Regions from separate parts of the Solibacillus sp. FSL H8-0538 genome, predicted to be linked through region 1. Evidence: riboswitches for the same ligand, from Rfam matches in the RefSeq annotation. Region 1 holds a riboswitch; each other region holds the start of a gene.
What was found. Region 1 has a riboswitch for cobalamin ahead of cobJ (precorrin-3B C(17)-methyltransferase). Riboswitches for the same ligand answer to the same signal wherever they lie in the genome.

Region 2: it holds a riboswitch for cobalamin, as region 1 does, so the genes downstream of both, MHH87_RS11215 (hypothetical protein) here and cobJ (precorrin-3B C(17)-methyltransferase) in region 1, are expected to answer to the same signal.
Region 3: it holds a riboswitch for cobalamin, as region 1 does, so the genes downstream of both, MHH87_RS02605 (ABC transporter substrate-binding protein) here and cobJ (precorrin-3B C(17)-methyltransferase) in region 1, are expected to answer to the same signal.

What each region holds. Positions count from the first base shown of each region.
Region 1 is NZ_JBBOPI010000001.1:143,599-148,423, reverse strand. Features, by position in the region: gene MHH87_RS00710 (cobalt-precorrin-5B (C(1))-methyltransferase) at 1-501, opposite strand, end outside; gene MHH87_RS00705 (precorrin-8X methylmutase) at 506-1,165, opposite strand; gene cobK (precorrin-6A reductase) at 1,177-1,938, opposite strand; gene cobJ (precorrin-3B C(17)-methyltransferase) at 1,950-3,584, opposite strand; cobalamin riboswitch at 3,732-3,910, opposite strand; cobalamin riboswitch at 4,111-4,291, shown strand; gene MHH87_RS00690 (energy-coupling factor ABC transporter permease) at 4,412-4,825, shown strand, end outside.
Region 2 is NZ_JBBOPI010000001.1:2,351,235-2,356,059, forward strand. Features, by position in the region: gene cobS (adenosylcobinamide-GDP ribazoletransferase) at 1-442, opposite strand, end outside; gene MHH87_RS11205 (bifunctional adenosylcobinamide kinase/adenosylcobinamide-phosphate guanylyltransferase) at 455-1,006, opposite strand; gene MHH87_RS11210 (ABC transporter substrate-binding protein) at 1,070-2,023, opposite strand; gene MHH87_RS11215 (hypothetical protein) at 2,023-2,568, opposite strand; cobalamin riboswitch at 2,796-2,976, opposite strand; gene MHH87_RS11220 (Fur family transcriptional regulator) at 3,097-3,507, opposite strand; gene MHH87_RS11225 (metal ABC transporter permease) at 3,504-4,370, opposite strand; gene MHH87_RS11230 (metal ABC transporter ATP-binding protein) at 4,387-4,825, opposite strand, start outside.
Region 3 is NZ_JBBOPI010000001.1:551,486-556,310, forward strand. Features, by position in the region: gene MHH87_RS02595 (amino acid ABC transporter permease) at 1-428, shown strand, start outside; gene MHH87_RS02600 (amino acid ABC transporter ATP-binding protein) at 441-1,196, shown strand; cobalamin riboswitch at 1,269-1,451, shown strand; gene MHH87_RS02605 (ABC transporter substrate-binding protein) at 1,657-2,607, shown strand; gene MHH87_RS02610 (FecCD family ABC transporter permease) at 2,600-3,595, shown strand; gene MHH87_RS02615 (adenosylcobinamide amidohydrolase) at 3,598-4,825, shown strand, end outside.

The DNA of each region.
Region 1 (4,825 bases):
TCGGCCATTCAATGTTTTTTTGGCCATTTCCTCACCATCTGGTACAGAAATGACAACCTCAACACCGGATGACACTTGAAATTCATCCAATACCTCTTGCACTGTCGATAAAATCATTTTGCGTGGCACTGGATTAATCGCGGCTTGCCCTACATCTACCGGTAAACCCGGTTTTGTAACACGGCCAACGCCAACACCGCCATCTAAATGGATGCCCACCTGTTCAACAAGACGGACTGTGCTTAAAATGCGCGCTTTATGTGTAGCATCCGGATCGTCACCAGCATCCTTAATCGTTTCGCACGTCACAGCGTTCGCTTCAAATACACAAGACTCAATCGTAAACGTAGCATCTCGACCAACCGGTAAATGAATCGTCGCTGTTTCTTGCTCTTCTGTTGTTAGTAAAGCAGTTAATGCGGCCTTTGTTACCGCTGTTGCACAAGCGCCCGTTGTATAGCCATGTCGCATTTCCTTTGGATCTCTTTCTGGCTTGCGCATATGCTTATTTTTTCGCTCGTTCGTCAGCTAAAAGGGAAATCGCATTTAATGCGGCAACCGTTACCGTACTGCCGCCTTTACGCCCAACATTTGTAATGAACGGAATCCCTTCTAGTTTAGCTAACTCTTCTTTTGACTCTGCTGCGGATACGAAACCAACTGGCATACCAATAATTAAATCTGGTTTTGCTTCCCCGTTTTTAATTAAGCGAATAAGTTCCAATAAAGCGGTTGGTGCATTTCCAATTGCATATATGCCACCTTCTTGCAGACGTACTGCTTTTTGCATAGAAATTATTGCACGTGTTGTATTTTGTGCCTTCGCTACCGTCCACACTTCTGGGTCTGCAATATAGCAATGTAAATCCCCGCCATGCTTTTGGAAACGTTTGCGGCCTGAACCACTCTCGATCATTTGTACGTCAGCCACAACATGTCGTCCCGCTAAAATAGATTGTATCCCTGCTTCAATTGCACCCGGTGTAAACAGTACACTACGGCCTAATTCAAAATCTGCAGAAGCATGGATAATACGACGTACAACCATCCACTGCTCATCTGTAAAATGGTGCTCTCCCATTTCTTCTTTAATAATGCTAAAGCTATAATCATAAATTTTGTCTGGGTCTACCGTTAATGGTGTAAAGTCTGTATTAAAATTCATGTATATTCCTCCTAAAATAGTTGTTGAATTGCTTGCTCAATTTCTTCAAACGCTACAAATTGCTGCCCGTAACGAATATTCGGGCGCTGAATCACAATTGTTTCAATGCCGCAATCAAGTGCAGCCTCAATTTTTTCATCTACTGAACCTACTTTTCCGCTTGCCTTCGTAATCATCAATGTGACACCATACTGCTTGTATAGTGCTTCATTTAGTTCCTGCGAAAAAGGACCCTGTATTGCCACAATATCGCGTTGCATGACACCAAGCGCTTGGCATTTCTCCATATTTTCAAGATTCGGTAGCATGCGTGCAATAACGCGTATGCCTTCTTGCTGCAGTAGAACACTCGTAAACGTTGCGAGCGTTTTACTACCGGTAGTCAGCATAATCGTGCCACCTTTTTGCAACGCAAGATTTGCAGCTGCCTCATAGCTATCCACTTCTGTAATAAGTGGATGTACATGTTTCTGTTGCTGACGCTCATAACGAATATAGGGAATGCCTACTTCTTTTGCAGCTACCATTGCTTGCTTCGATGCTTCCTCCGCAAATGGGTGACTCGCATCTACAATGCACTTGCAACCGATACTTATTGCTAGCTCCTGCATTTCCTCTGCGGATAAGCGACCAATTCGATGCGCAATACCCGCTTCTTGCAAGCTCGTTGCTGCTGATTCTGTTACGACTGTTGCGAGTAACTCGTACCCTTTACTTTGTAATTGAACCGCTAATGCACGCGCATCACTCGTGCCCGCTAAAAATAAAATCATGAAAGCTCCTCCTAATCACCACACGGGGCCGGCTCGACTTTAATTTTTGTCATCATATCTTGATAGTCGAAGTTCAAAATCTTTTTCACACGCTTGAAGTATTTGAACAATCTTTCATTTGGATGTGCGTTTGCTTTATATTCATTAATAATTTCTGTTATTAGGGATACAAGCTGCTCCGGCTCTAATCCTTCTACAACCGGCTGTGCTGCATGCGCTGTCCGTCCAACGGGCTTCGCGCCAAGAAAAATATCAAATTTACTTTTTCGATAGACAATTCCAATATCATCAAAAACTGCACGGTAACAAGCCATACCACAACCGTTGAAGCCAATATGTAATTGCTTAGGTAAATTCAGTCCACCAAGTTGCTCCTGTAGTTGCTCCGCATAAGGAATCGACTCGGCCTTTTCCCCATAACAAAAATCACATGCCTTTATATTCACTACATCGCCAATTGGAGCGACTAAAAATTCAACCTGGCGAAGCGCATCCACAATCGCTTGTGGATCATCCGTTGGAATTTTCAAATGAATTTGATGCTCAGGCGTATATTCCATCGTCCCGTTCTCGCCTACAATGTCTGCGAGTGTACGCATTTGCTCAGATGTGAAAAATTTATTAGCTACCCCTGGACTAACTGCCACTTCAAAAATGGATTCAATGCTTTGTTGAATATACGTTTTAGACGACGTTATGGGCTTTTTTGTCACAAGTGAAAGTGCTAGTGATGCCATCTCAAGCGATGATTTCTTTGGCTTTTTTATTTTTTGCACGGAAATTTGCTCATATCCACTCGCGGCTTCCCCCGTTTCCTGATCCATTGCCCATGGTTCCGCTTCTTTTTTCAAGCGTTGATGTGGACGAAGGGGTTGCTTTTCTTCACCAAGTGTATATTTACGTTGATAGCCACGTGGTGTAATCATCTTATTATCGTAGAAAAATGTGGATGAATTCCCAACAACAACTGTCGTTAACATCCCAATATCATGATTTAACATTTCTGCAAGCGTCGTCATTACAATTTCTTGACGCTCTCGGTAGGCACTTTTCACTAGCCCGACTGGTGTTGCAGGCGAACGATATTCCAATAAAATTCGCTGTGCTTCAACAATTTGGCGTGTACGTCGACCGCTTTTCGGATTATAAAAAGCAATCACAAAATCCGCCATTGCCGCCGCTTCAATACGTTTCTCAATAATTTTCCACGGTGTTAAATGGTCGCTTAAGCTGATCGTACAAGAGTCATGCATAACTGGTGCGCCGAGTAAGCTTGCACAAGAGTTAATCGCTGAAATTCCTGGTACTACTTCTACCGCGATGCCATCCTTCTCCGTCCAACCAAGCTCAATAAGTACTTCATACACAAGCCCTGCCATTCCATAAACGCCGGCATCGCCACTTGAAATAACCGACACAATATTTCCTGCCTCCGCCTGCCTTACTGCTTCTTGTGCACGCGATACTTCCTCTGTCATCCCTGTACTAACAATCGATTTAGCGGTAACAAGATGCTCTATTAATTCCACGTACGTTTTATAACCAATAATAAAATCACTTTGCTTTAACGCATCTACTGCTCGTTTCGTAATATGCTCATAGTCTCCAGGTCCAAAACCGACTACGAAAATTTTCCCCTTTTGCACTGTTGTTCCCCCTAAAAATACGCAATAAAAAAGCCTTTACTCTCAAAAAGAGAGTAAAGGCTTGCAGCTCATTTATTAAAAAAAGCACTACAAAAACAGTAGTACATGATCGTATACTACTTTGCCTAAATTTCTCCCTCCGAAAAATTTTCACAACATTACTAAGCAGGTTTCCTGACTTAAGCTTCACCTTACTCTCACACCTTCCCAAATACATGGTGGTCTCATGATTTCATCAGCTATTACAGTAGCGGGGGCTGTACTAGAATTCTACTAGTTTCCCTTTTACCTCGAATTTTTCGAGCACTTAATAATTTCGCTATATTATATTTTTATTGTTTTCTGAATTTAATGCTTATTTTAAAATACCACAACTATTCATTAATAAAAAGATTTTATTTCCGTATGCAGTACAATTTAATTCTTTGTTTTACGTGCTAAAATTACAAATACATAGAAATCTCAATGTTCTAAAAAATATAATAGCCAAATTTTTTTTATGGTGGTACACTAATTGCCGAAGATGACAATTGAATCGTTTTTTGGTGCTAATGTAACTTAGCTTAAAAGGGAAGTACGGTGCAAATCCGTCGCGGTCCCGCCACTGTTAATCGGAGCAACTCACAAAATACCACTGTTTTTAAAACGGGAAGGTGTGAGGCGTGTTGATGATGAGCCAGGAGACCTGCCAACAGACTTACGAACATTTCAACCTACGAGGATAGGTGTGGAAAAAAGGCTATTTTAAGCTTTTTTCTCATGCACTTTCCCTCCACAGCGAAAGTGCTTTTTTGCGCACTTTTTGTCGTCAAAAAAGGAGGAAGCACATGAAAAACCAATTTTGGAAACTGAGTTATTTTTCAATTGCACTACTATTTATTCCTAAACAAGCATACGCAATGCACATTATGGAAGGATTCTTGCCGTTACAATGGGCCATTTTTTGGTCATTAATTTCGCTACCTTTCTTTATTTTAGGTCTACGTTCTATTCGAAAAACAATCACAGAACATCCTGAAACAAAAATGTTGCTTGGATTATCCGGCGCATTTGCATTCGTCTTGTCTGCATTAAAAATCCCTTCTGTTACAGGGAGCTGTTCACATCCAACTGGGGTTGGCTTAGGAACGATGCTATTCGGCCCACTTGCGATGAGCGTCATCGGATCAATCGTATTACTATTCCAATCATTACTATTAGCGCATGGTGGTTTAACTACTTTAGGTGCCAATGTTTTCTCA
Region 2 (4,825 bases), 2.2 Mb from region 1:
AAATGAAATACGGAAGAAGGGCAGTACTTCCATGCTGTAACGCTTCATAGATGACGCCTATCTTTAACAATAGTAAACACATTAAACTGATAGCACCGAATGCACCCGTGCGAGGATCATCTAAAATTTCTAGACGCTTTTCCTTATCCCCATACGAAAAATATGCATCACTTAAATCAACCCAGCCATCTAAGTGAATGCCACCTGTAAATGCTATTGTAGCCACGACGAGTAGTATTACTAAAAATAGCGTAGAAACCGGTGCAACCGTTGTGAAAAGCAGTACCAAACACGCAAGAACGGTTCCCATTAGTAAACCGATAAAAGGCAACCAACCATACATCCATGTTACACTTCTCGCATTCATAGCAACCTGCTTCTGAACGGGAATCGCCGTAAAAAATTGGATTGCTAAAACAAATCCAGTTAAACTATTTTTCAATCTTATTTCACCTTACTTCCATTGTTGTACGAGTTGAAACTGTACTTCATACGCCTCATCACTATTATAAACAATCCACTGGTGCAATTGCCCTAAAGTTTGGCGATATAAATTGACTTCCTCGTACCCTGAAGGCGGTTCGTCTAACACCTCATTTGAAACGATAACGACATTTACTCCATTTGTCTTCCAAGTAGTAAGTTGCTCCTTAAAGCCGTTTATATACGCTGCGATAGCGCGATGACGGTCAGATGCTTGCTCTGTATAGTAAAGTATGTTGGATAACCAAGTCGTTACGCATTCGAAAAGCACGATTTCTTTACGTGCGTATGTCTCTACAACTTTTGGAAACTCCGTCTGCATTTCGATTGTTTGCCACTTGAGCGGTCCTTGATTACGATCTTGTTGATGGCGTTCAATCCGTTTTTGCATTTCCTGATCAAATGCTACACCGGTAGCAATATAAATACACTCTTTTCGGTACCCTAACTGTTCAACGAGGCGTTCGGCAAAGGCACTTTTTCCGCTTCGTACCCCTCCAGTAATAAAGGTTAGCTTTCCCATTTCACGTCACCACCTTTAATGACTAAAAGAGCAAACTCATGGCCCGAGCTTGCTCTTTTCGTGTTATTTAAATAAATCTGGATATACCGTTTGTGCAACAAGTTCTACTGCTTCACCAATACGTGTTGCAGGACGGGATAACACATCACCATCTACTAAGTAAACTTCTTTATTAGTTACTGCTTGAATTGTATCCCAACCTGCACGTGATAAAATTTCACCTACAGCGTCGTCTAAATACGTAGCGGGTGTTAGAATTGTTTCTGGGCTACGTGTTATTACGTCTTCTTCCGTAACACTTAACCAACCTGTTTGATCAACAAATACGTTGTCTACACCAGCCGCTGTTAAAATCTCGTGCTGGAATGTTTCGCTACCTGCTGTCCAAATGTCTGGAGCTGGAGATACTTCATAATATACTTTTTTCTTTGTTTCTAATGTATTTGTTTTTTCCTGAACAGCTGCAATTTGTGCTTGAACATCTGCAATGACTTTTTCGCCTGTTTCTTCAACGCCCATTACTTCAGATAATTGCACAACATCTGAATAAACATCCTCAAATGAAGCTGCAGATTGAATCATAAATACTTTTAAGCCCGCATCTTCAAGCTGGGTAATTTGAGCCTCATCAGCATTCGAATAAGCGATTACTACGTCTGGATTTAATTCTACAACACGTTCAGCATCAATTGTTACAGATGTAGACACACGCTCGATTTCTAATGCTTCAGCTGGGTAAGTATCGTATTCTGTAGCACCAATGATTTTATCCCCTACACCTAGTGAGAATAAAATTTCTGTACTACTAGGTTGTAGCGAGACAATTGTTTCTGGTACTTCGTCAAATGTTACTTCCACACCACGATCATCTACTACTTTATAAGGACCTGCTTCTTCAACCACATCTTCCGTTTTTCCTTCTTTAGGAGATAGTTCTAACGTTTCTTTATCGTCTGAGCATGCTACTAAAAGTAGTGTTGCTGCAAGTGGCGCTAACCATTTCAGTTTAAATTTCATTATTGTTCCTCTTTTCGTTTTTTCGTTGGGTACGATTTACTTTCAAATGGAATTTCTGCGTGATCATGCTGCTTGTTCATGTACACTGCCATAACAAAAAATACATTTGCTAGTAAGCCTAAGTAATCAAATAAAATTTCAGGTACTTCACGTTCCAAGCTTACTTTATGTAAGGCGCGGTAAGATTTCTTCGCTTCGCTTCGACAAATATGAAGACGAGCCGCGCTTTCAACTCCTTGTGGTAATAAGAACTGCTGAATCGTGCCTTCCACATGGCTAACATAAAAATCATAACGTGCGCTTAACCAGCTTAAGTCCTCCTCTGTTACAGCTAGCTTACCGCGTACGGACCCATTAACATCATAGGCCATTGGATGAATGATACGTAAATCGTCCAGTACAACTTGAGCTGTTTCATCATCAAGAAGCGTTGGTAATACGGCCCCAATACGTGTTGTTAGTGAATCTGTGCGAATTTCAAAATCTACTAAGCTAATTTTTTCACGCATAAACGGATAGCAAGAGTATCGGATGTCTTTCTTCATAAATAGCGCTCCTCCTAATGAATTCCATGAATAATAAAAGCCTTCGGAAAATTACAAAGATACTTCTCATCCAAAAGTAAAGCGGGATGATTCTTTTATTAGGTGGCCATGAAAATGGGGCTTTCTTAACCACAAAAAAAGCCACCCAAGAATGGATGGCATACTAAATAGATTGTCAAAAAAACTCTACTAAATCGCCGTACATTCTCTTTAATTCCGAAGAGCGTTGTTACGTTCAGAAAAAGATTGGTCTCCTGGCTTGCGCTTCACTTTACTTATGAACGCCTTCCCATCCATTTGATAGTGGCAATATGTTCATGTTCATCAGCGCTTACAGTTACGGACATAGCTTCGGATTTTCACCGAATTCCCATTTATGCATAATGCATCTTTCCCCTGCAAACTTATTCACTTGAATAACAATGTATCATAGTATTTTGTGAATTTATAGATAAATCCTAAAAAATTTAAAATTCAGCTTTATTTTATACTATTTATTACATGAAAGCTATAATACCATATTCATAATTAGATACAATTCGGGCACTTACCATAAATTTCGAATTTATGTGCCTCAACTTCGTAGCCAGGTAATTTCTCGCCTAGCATTTCCATGGGACAAATGGATAATTCTTTGACATTCCCACAATCACTGCAAATAAAGTGATGATGATGGTGATCTGATTCACAATGCATGCGGAAATTACGCTCACCATTTAATTCTGTTTCTTCTAAAATCCCCAAATCAACAAATGTGGAAAGGTTACGGTAAATTGTGTCAAAGCTCATACCAGGAAAGTCTTTTTTCAATACTGTTAGTAAGTCACGTGCAGTCAAATATTTTTCAGTATTCGAAAACATGTCTAAAATGAGCTCTCGTTTATCTGTTTTTTTATAGCCGTTATCCTTTAATATTTCCCACGCGCGCGTTGAATTCACAGTACTTGTTCCCCTTCCTTTTTCGCTGATAATTTAAGCAACACTTGTTTCGCTACAATAACAATTAATAATATGAGAATTGACGTGACAACGATTGTTCCGCCTGGTGCTAAATTTAAATAAAACGCACTAACTAAGCCAACCAATACTGATAGCTCTCCGAATAAAATGGCATAAATAATCGCTTCTTTAAAACCATTCGCAATGCGCATTGCAGCCGCTACTGGTAATGTCATTAAACTAGACACAAGTAAAATTCCTACAATCCGCATACTTGCTGCAATCACAAGTGCAACAACAACCATAAATAATAAATGGATCCATTTTGCTGGAAGTCCGCTCGCCTTCGCATATTCTTCATCAAATGATAGCACAAATAATTCCTTAAAGAAGAAGAATAAAAATATGATTACGACAACAGCAATGGCAACAACGACCCATAAATCTTGGCGTGACACAGCTGACACCGAACCAAATAGATAACTCATTAGATCTGTACTAAAACCACTCGCAAGCGAAATAAAAATCGCACTAAGGCCAATTCCGCCCGACATAATAATTGGAATCGCAAGCTCCTCATAATGCTTATAAAGACGGCGCAAGCGTTCAATTAAAATGGAGCCACTCACAGATGCAATAATTCCTAAATATATCGGATTTAGTAGCGCAAGTGCTGTTACGGACTGACTTAAATACAGACTCCCGGCAATTCCAGCAAGTGTCACATGTGATAGTGCATCCGCAATAAGCGACAGTCTTCGTACAACGATAAATACACCTAACAGCGGTGCGATCACTCCAATAATAAGCCCTGAGAAAAAGGCGTTTTGTAAAAATTCATAGTTTAGTATTGCTTCAATCATGTTTGCCTTCTCCTCTTTAGTGAATCTTTCTTACGGCGTGACCATACCAAGCATCTAACTCATTTTGCGAAATCGAGTCAAAGTCATTTTTATAGCCGTGGAAATGAATCGTTTGATTTAAACAAGCAACATGGCTAATGCGATTTGATACCGTGTCTACATCATGTGTTACTATAATCATCGTCATATTATGTTCCGCATTTAAATGCGCTAGCATATCATAAAACGCCTGCACATTTTCATGGTCAATCCCAACAGTCGGCTCATCTAATATGAGCAGCTTTGGTTCTGCCACAAGCGCACGTGCAATAAACACACGCTGTTGCTGACCACCTGATAGCTGACCAATATTGCGCTTCGCAAATTGCGCCATGCCCACAGATTGCAAGGCTATATGCACTCGTTCATTGGCGTCTTTTGGCATAAGTTTAAATAGCCCGACTTTTTTCGTGAGG
Region 3 (4,825 bases), 410 kb from region 1:
CGATTTATGATATTAATCCGCTTTGGTATGCGTTTATTATTTTCTCGTTCAATACAGCAGCGGTCTTAATCGAAGTATTCCGTTCTGCCTTACAAACGGTACATAAAGGCCAGCTAGAGGCGGCGCATTCTGTTGGTTTAACGACACCACAAGCGTACCGCCGCATCATTATCCCTCAAGCACTCGTAGCTGCGATGCCGAATTTATGTACAGCGACAATAAATTTAATCAAAGCGACGTCACTTGGATACGCGATTTCATTGCAGGAAATCACATTGAAAGCAAAAGTAGCGGCAAACTTTGGTTACAATTATTTAGAGGCATATATTGATATTTTTATTGTGTACTTAATTGTGTGTATGACGGTTGAATATTTATTTAAGTGGTACGAAAAACGTTTGAGTCGTTATAAATATGTAGGTGCATAAGGAGGAAGTCAAATGTTAGAAATTAAAAACATCCATAAATCATTTGGGAAAAACGAAATTTTAAAGGGTGTAGATTTAACGATTGATCAAGGAGATGTCGTCGTGATTTTAGGGCCGAGTGGTTCAGGCAAAACAACGCTTCTCCGCTGCATCAACTTTTTAGAACGCGCAGATGAAGGAACAGCAAATTTCGGTGAGATTCACGTCAATTTGAATGATGCGTCCAAGAAAGATGTGCTTGCGATTCGCAAAAAAACCGCTTTCGTATTCCAAAACTATAATTTATTTAATAATAAAACCGCACTTGATAATGTGGCAGAAGGGCTAATTATTGGACGCGGCATGAACAAAGAAGAGGCGTATAAAATTTCGCGTGAAGCATTAAATAAAGTAGGACTTTCGGAAAAATACGATTCGTATCCAAGTCAGCTTTCAGGTGGGCAGCAGCAACGTGTTGGGATTGCGCGCGCAGTTGCGTTGAATCCTGACATTATTTTATTTGATGAACCAACATCGGCGTTGGATCCGGAGCTTGTTGGGGAAGTGTTAGGTGTCATGAAGGATATTGCCAAAGAAGGAACGACAATGCTAGTCGTGACGCATGAAATGTCCTTTGCGCGTGATGTAGCAAATCGCATCATCTTTATGGATGGCGGGAACATAATAGAAGAAGGCTCACCACATGAAATTTTTGTGAAGCCGAAAGAAGATCGTACAAAACAATTCCTACGACGTGTTTTACCAGAAGAATTTGATTACCAAATTTAATTGTCAGAAAACTCTTGCGGATTATACGTACACTTTTTTCTGATTTCCGCTATAATAAATACTGTTACATAATTGGATAATCAAAGTAAAGGTTCTTGCCGCTGCGGTGGTAGGAAGTAAAAGGGAAGTCGGTGCAATTCCGATGCGGTCCCGCCACTGTAAATGCTAGTTTACTGTACAATGCCACTGTAAAGGGAAGGCGCAGTAAATGCTTGATGCATAAGCCAGGAGACCTGCCTTTACGTACACCAGTTGGACCTACGCGGATAGGAAGATGGCTTTTAACAGTGTTTTTTTGCGCGATTATTAGCTAGTCTCAGTCTCTCTGTCCATGGAGAGGCTTTTTTTTGTGGTTAAGTAAGTATGACTTTTTTTAACCATATAACAAAAGACACCATCTCGTCTTATTTTGGAGTGAGATGTGGTCATTCTATTGCGGCAAAAATTAGGAGGAATTACGATGAAGAAGTTTTGGCAATTAGGGTTAAGCGCAATATTAGCGGTATTGATGTTAGTTGGATGTAGCGGTGATACAGCAGAAGATTCCTTGCAAGTTGAAGAAACATCTGAAATAGAAGATGTAGCGCAAGCATTCCCAGTAACTGTAACTGATGCACAAGGGACCGACATAACGATTGAACAAGCACCAAAGAAAATTATTTCGTTAATCCCGTCGAATACAGAAATTTTATTTAGTTTAGGATTAGATGAACAAATTATTGGTGTGAATGACTATGATAATTTTCCAGAGGCAGTTACAGAGAAAGAGCGCGTTGGTGGTATAGAATTTAATTTAGAGCAAATTATTGCATTGCAACCAGACATCGTGTTCGCGCATGAATCAGGTTTATATGTAATGGGTGAAGGGATTGCACAGCTTGAAGCAGCAGGTGTAAAAGTATTTGTAGTGAAAGATGCTGTTGATTTTGATGAAACATATGAAACGATTGAGCAAATCGGTTTATTAACAGGTAAGTCACAGGAAGCGACAAAAATTATTGCGGATATTAAAACAAAGCTGACAAATATTGAAGAGAAGGTAGCTGGGCTAGAAGCTAAATCAGTGTTTGTTGTAGTAGGGACAGACCCGGATATTTATGCGGCGGGTACAGGTACGTTTATCGATGAAATGCTACAAATAATCGGTGTTAAAAATGCAGTGGAGACAGACGGTTGGCCGATGTATAGCTCAGAGCAATTTGTTGCAAGTAACCCAAATACAATTATTGTGACATATGAAAATGATATTGAATCAATTAACACAAATGAAGCCTATGCGATAATGGATGCGGTAAAAAACGGGAAGGTTATATTAGTTGATGGTGATACAACAAGCAGACAAGGTCCACGTTTAGCTGAAGGTGTCGAATCGATTGCGAAGGCAGTTTACCCAGAGGCTTTCGGTGAATAAAAAGTATTTCATCTCGTATAGTTGCTCCCTTGCTGTATTGCTGATGAGCATCTGGTTTGGAATTTCATTTGGGTCGGTTGATGTTCCGCTCTCAACGTTATGGGATAAGGAAACAGATCCGGTTGCCTACAGTATTTTATGGAAAATCCGTATGCCGCGAGTCGTACTATCCGTATTAGTCGGCGCATCACTTGCGATTGCAGGAGCAGCATTCCAAGGATTATTAAAAAACCCACTCGCTGATCCATATACATTAGGGATTTCATCAGGTGCATCAGTTGGAGCGGTCACAACAATCTTTTTTGGTATTTCAATACCGATTTTAGGCACCTTTACTTTACCAGTTTTCAGCATGATTGGAGCTGTTTTAACGATTGTTTGTGTGATGAGCTTTGCGCGTGTAGTGGATCGTACGATGAAAATGGAAACGCTAATTTTAACGGGGATCATTTTTAGTTCATTTTTAGGGTCGTGTATTTCGCTCATGGTCGCATTAACAGGTGAGCAACTGCGGGAAATTATAGGCTGGTTACTTGGAAGCGTGTCGATGCGCGGCTGGCCATATGTGAAAATGATTTTACCGTTCGTCATTATTGGGACGATTATTATTTGGTTTAATCGTCGTGAATTAAATGCGATGGTTTACGGTGAGGAACGTGCACAGTATTTAGGTGTTAACGTTAAACGGAGTAAATATATGATCTTAGCAGGTGGCTCGATGCTGACAGGAGCTTCCGTTGCTGTATCGGGAACAATCGGCTTCGTCGGCTTAGTTGTTCCTCATATGGTACGTATGATTTGTGGTGCGGATCATCGACATTTATTACTGCTGTCGTTACTCAATGGAGCGAGTTTACTCGTCATTTGTGATTTAGTATCACGTACAATTATTGCACCAACTGAGTTACCAATTGGTGTTATTACAGCATTTATCGGGGCTCCCGTATTTGCTTATATCTTTTTTAAACAGCGTACAAAGGGGGGCTAACATTGCTAAAGGTACAAAATATTTCAGGTGGCTATAGCTCAACCCCAATCATACACAATGTTTCGTTTGAAGTCGGAAAAGGGAAAGTGCTCGGTATATTAGGGCCAAATGGTAGTGGGAAATCAACGCTACTAAAAATTGTGAGTGGCATTATTACACCAACGACAGGCAATGTCTTCATTGATGGGCAAGAAATGCAAAGCTATTCAGTAAAGCAGCTTGCGAAGAAGATGGCAGTTTTACCACAGCTCCATGCGAATACATTTTCAAACTCTGTACGTGACGCGGTATCTCTTGGGCGTTATCCTCATCAAACAGGCTTTTTCTCAACGTGGTCCGAACAGGATGAGCAGGCTGTACAAACGGCAATGGAACAAACGGGTGTAACAAAATATGAACATACGTTTTTAGAGTTTTTGTCGGGAGGCGAGCAGCAGCGCGTGTTTATTGCACAGGCGCTAGCGCAAAATTCCTCTATATTATTATTAGATGAGCCAACGAATCATTTAGATATTGCCCATCAAAAGCAAATTCTCGATATGATTCGTAAAGAAGTAGTAGAATGTGGCTTAACGGTCGTGTCTATATTTCACGACATAAATTTAGCTTCTCTGTACTGTGATGAGCTTTTGTTAATGGAAAATGGGCAAGTGAAGGCGTTCGGCATGCCACATGAAGTGATTTTGCAGGAACAAATTGCCTCCGTATATGATGCACGTGTTGCTACATATCCACATCCGGAAATGCCAAAGCCTCAAATTACAATACTCCCAGCGAGTGAGCAGCAGCGAAAATTCGCTCATATTACAAAAGAAGACTTTATTATAACCAAAGATTATATTCAATTACTTGCCGACGCACCTTTAAAGGTTGTATCGTCAGCTGTACATAATGCAGGCATGGGCTGGTATGAAAATATTATAAATCGTTCCATTTCACCATACTATAATATTGAGCATGTTAAAGAGGAGACATTAGACTTTTTAAAGGCACGCAATTTTGCACCGACGAATACAGTTGTAATGATGACAGCTGTTTCAACAGAGACTGTTGCTCTTGGAACATTTAAAGGGCATAGCTGTGAGATTGTTGTTATGGTAACAGCTGGCGTTGGCAACGGAGTGGATGTGACTCGGACGTTTGAGCGCAATGATGAAGCTTATATTGGTACGATTAATACGTGGGTGATCATAAATGGGAAACTGTCCGATGAAGCGTTTTTCCAGGCGA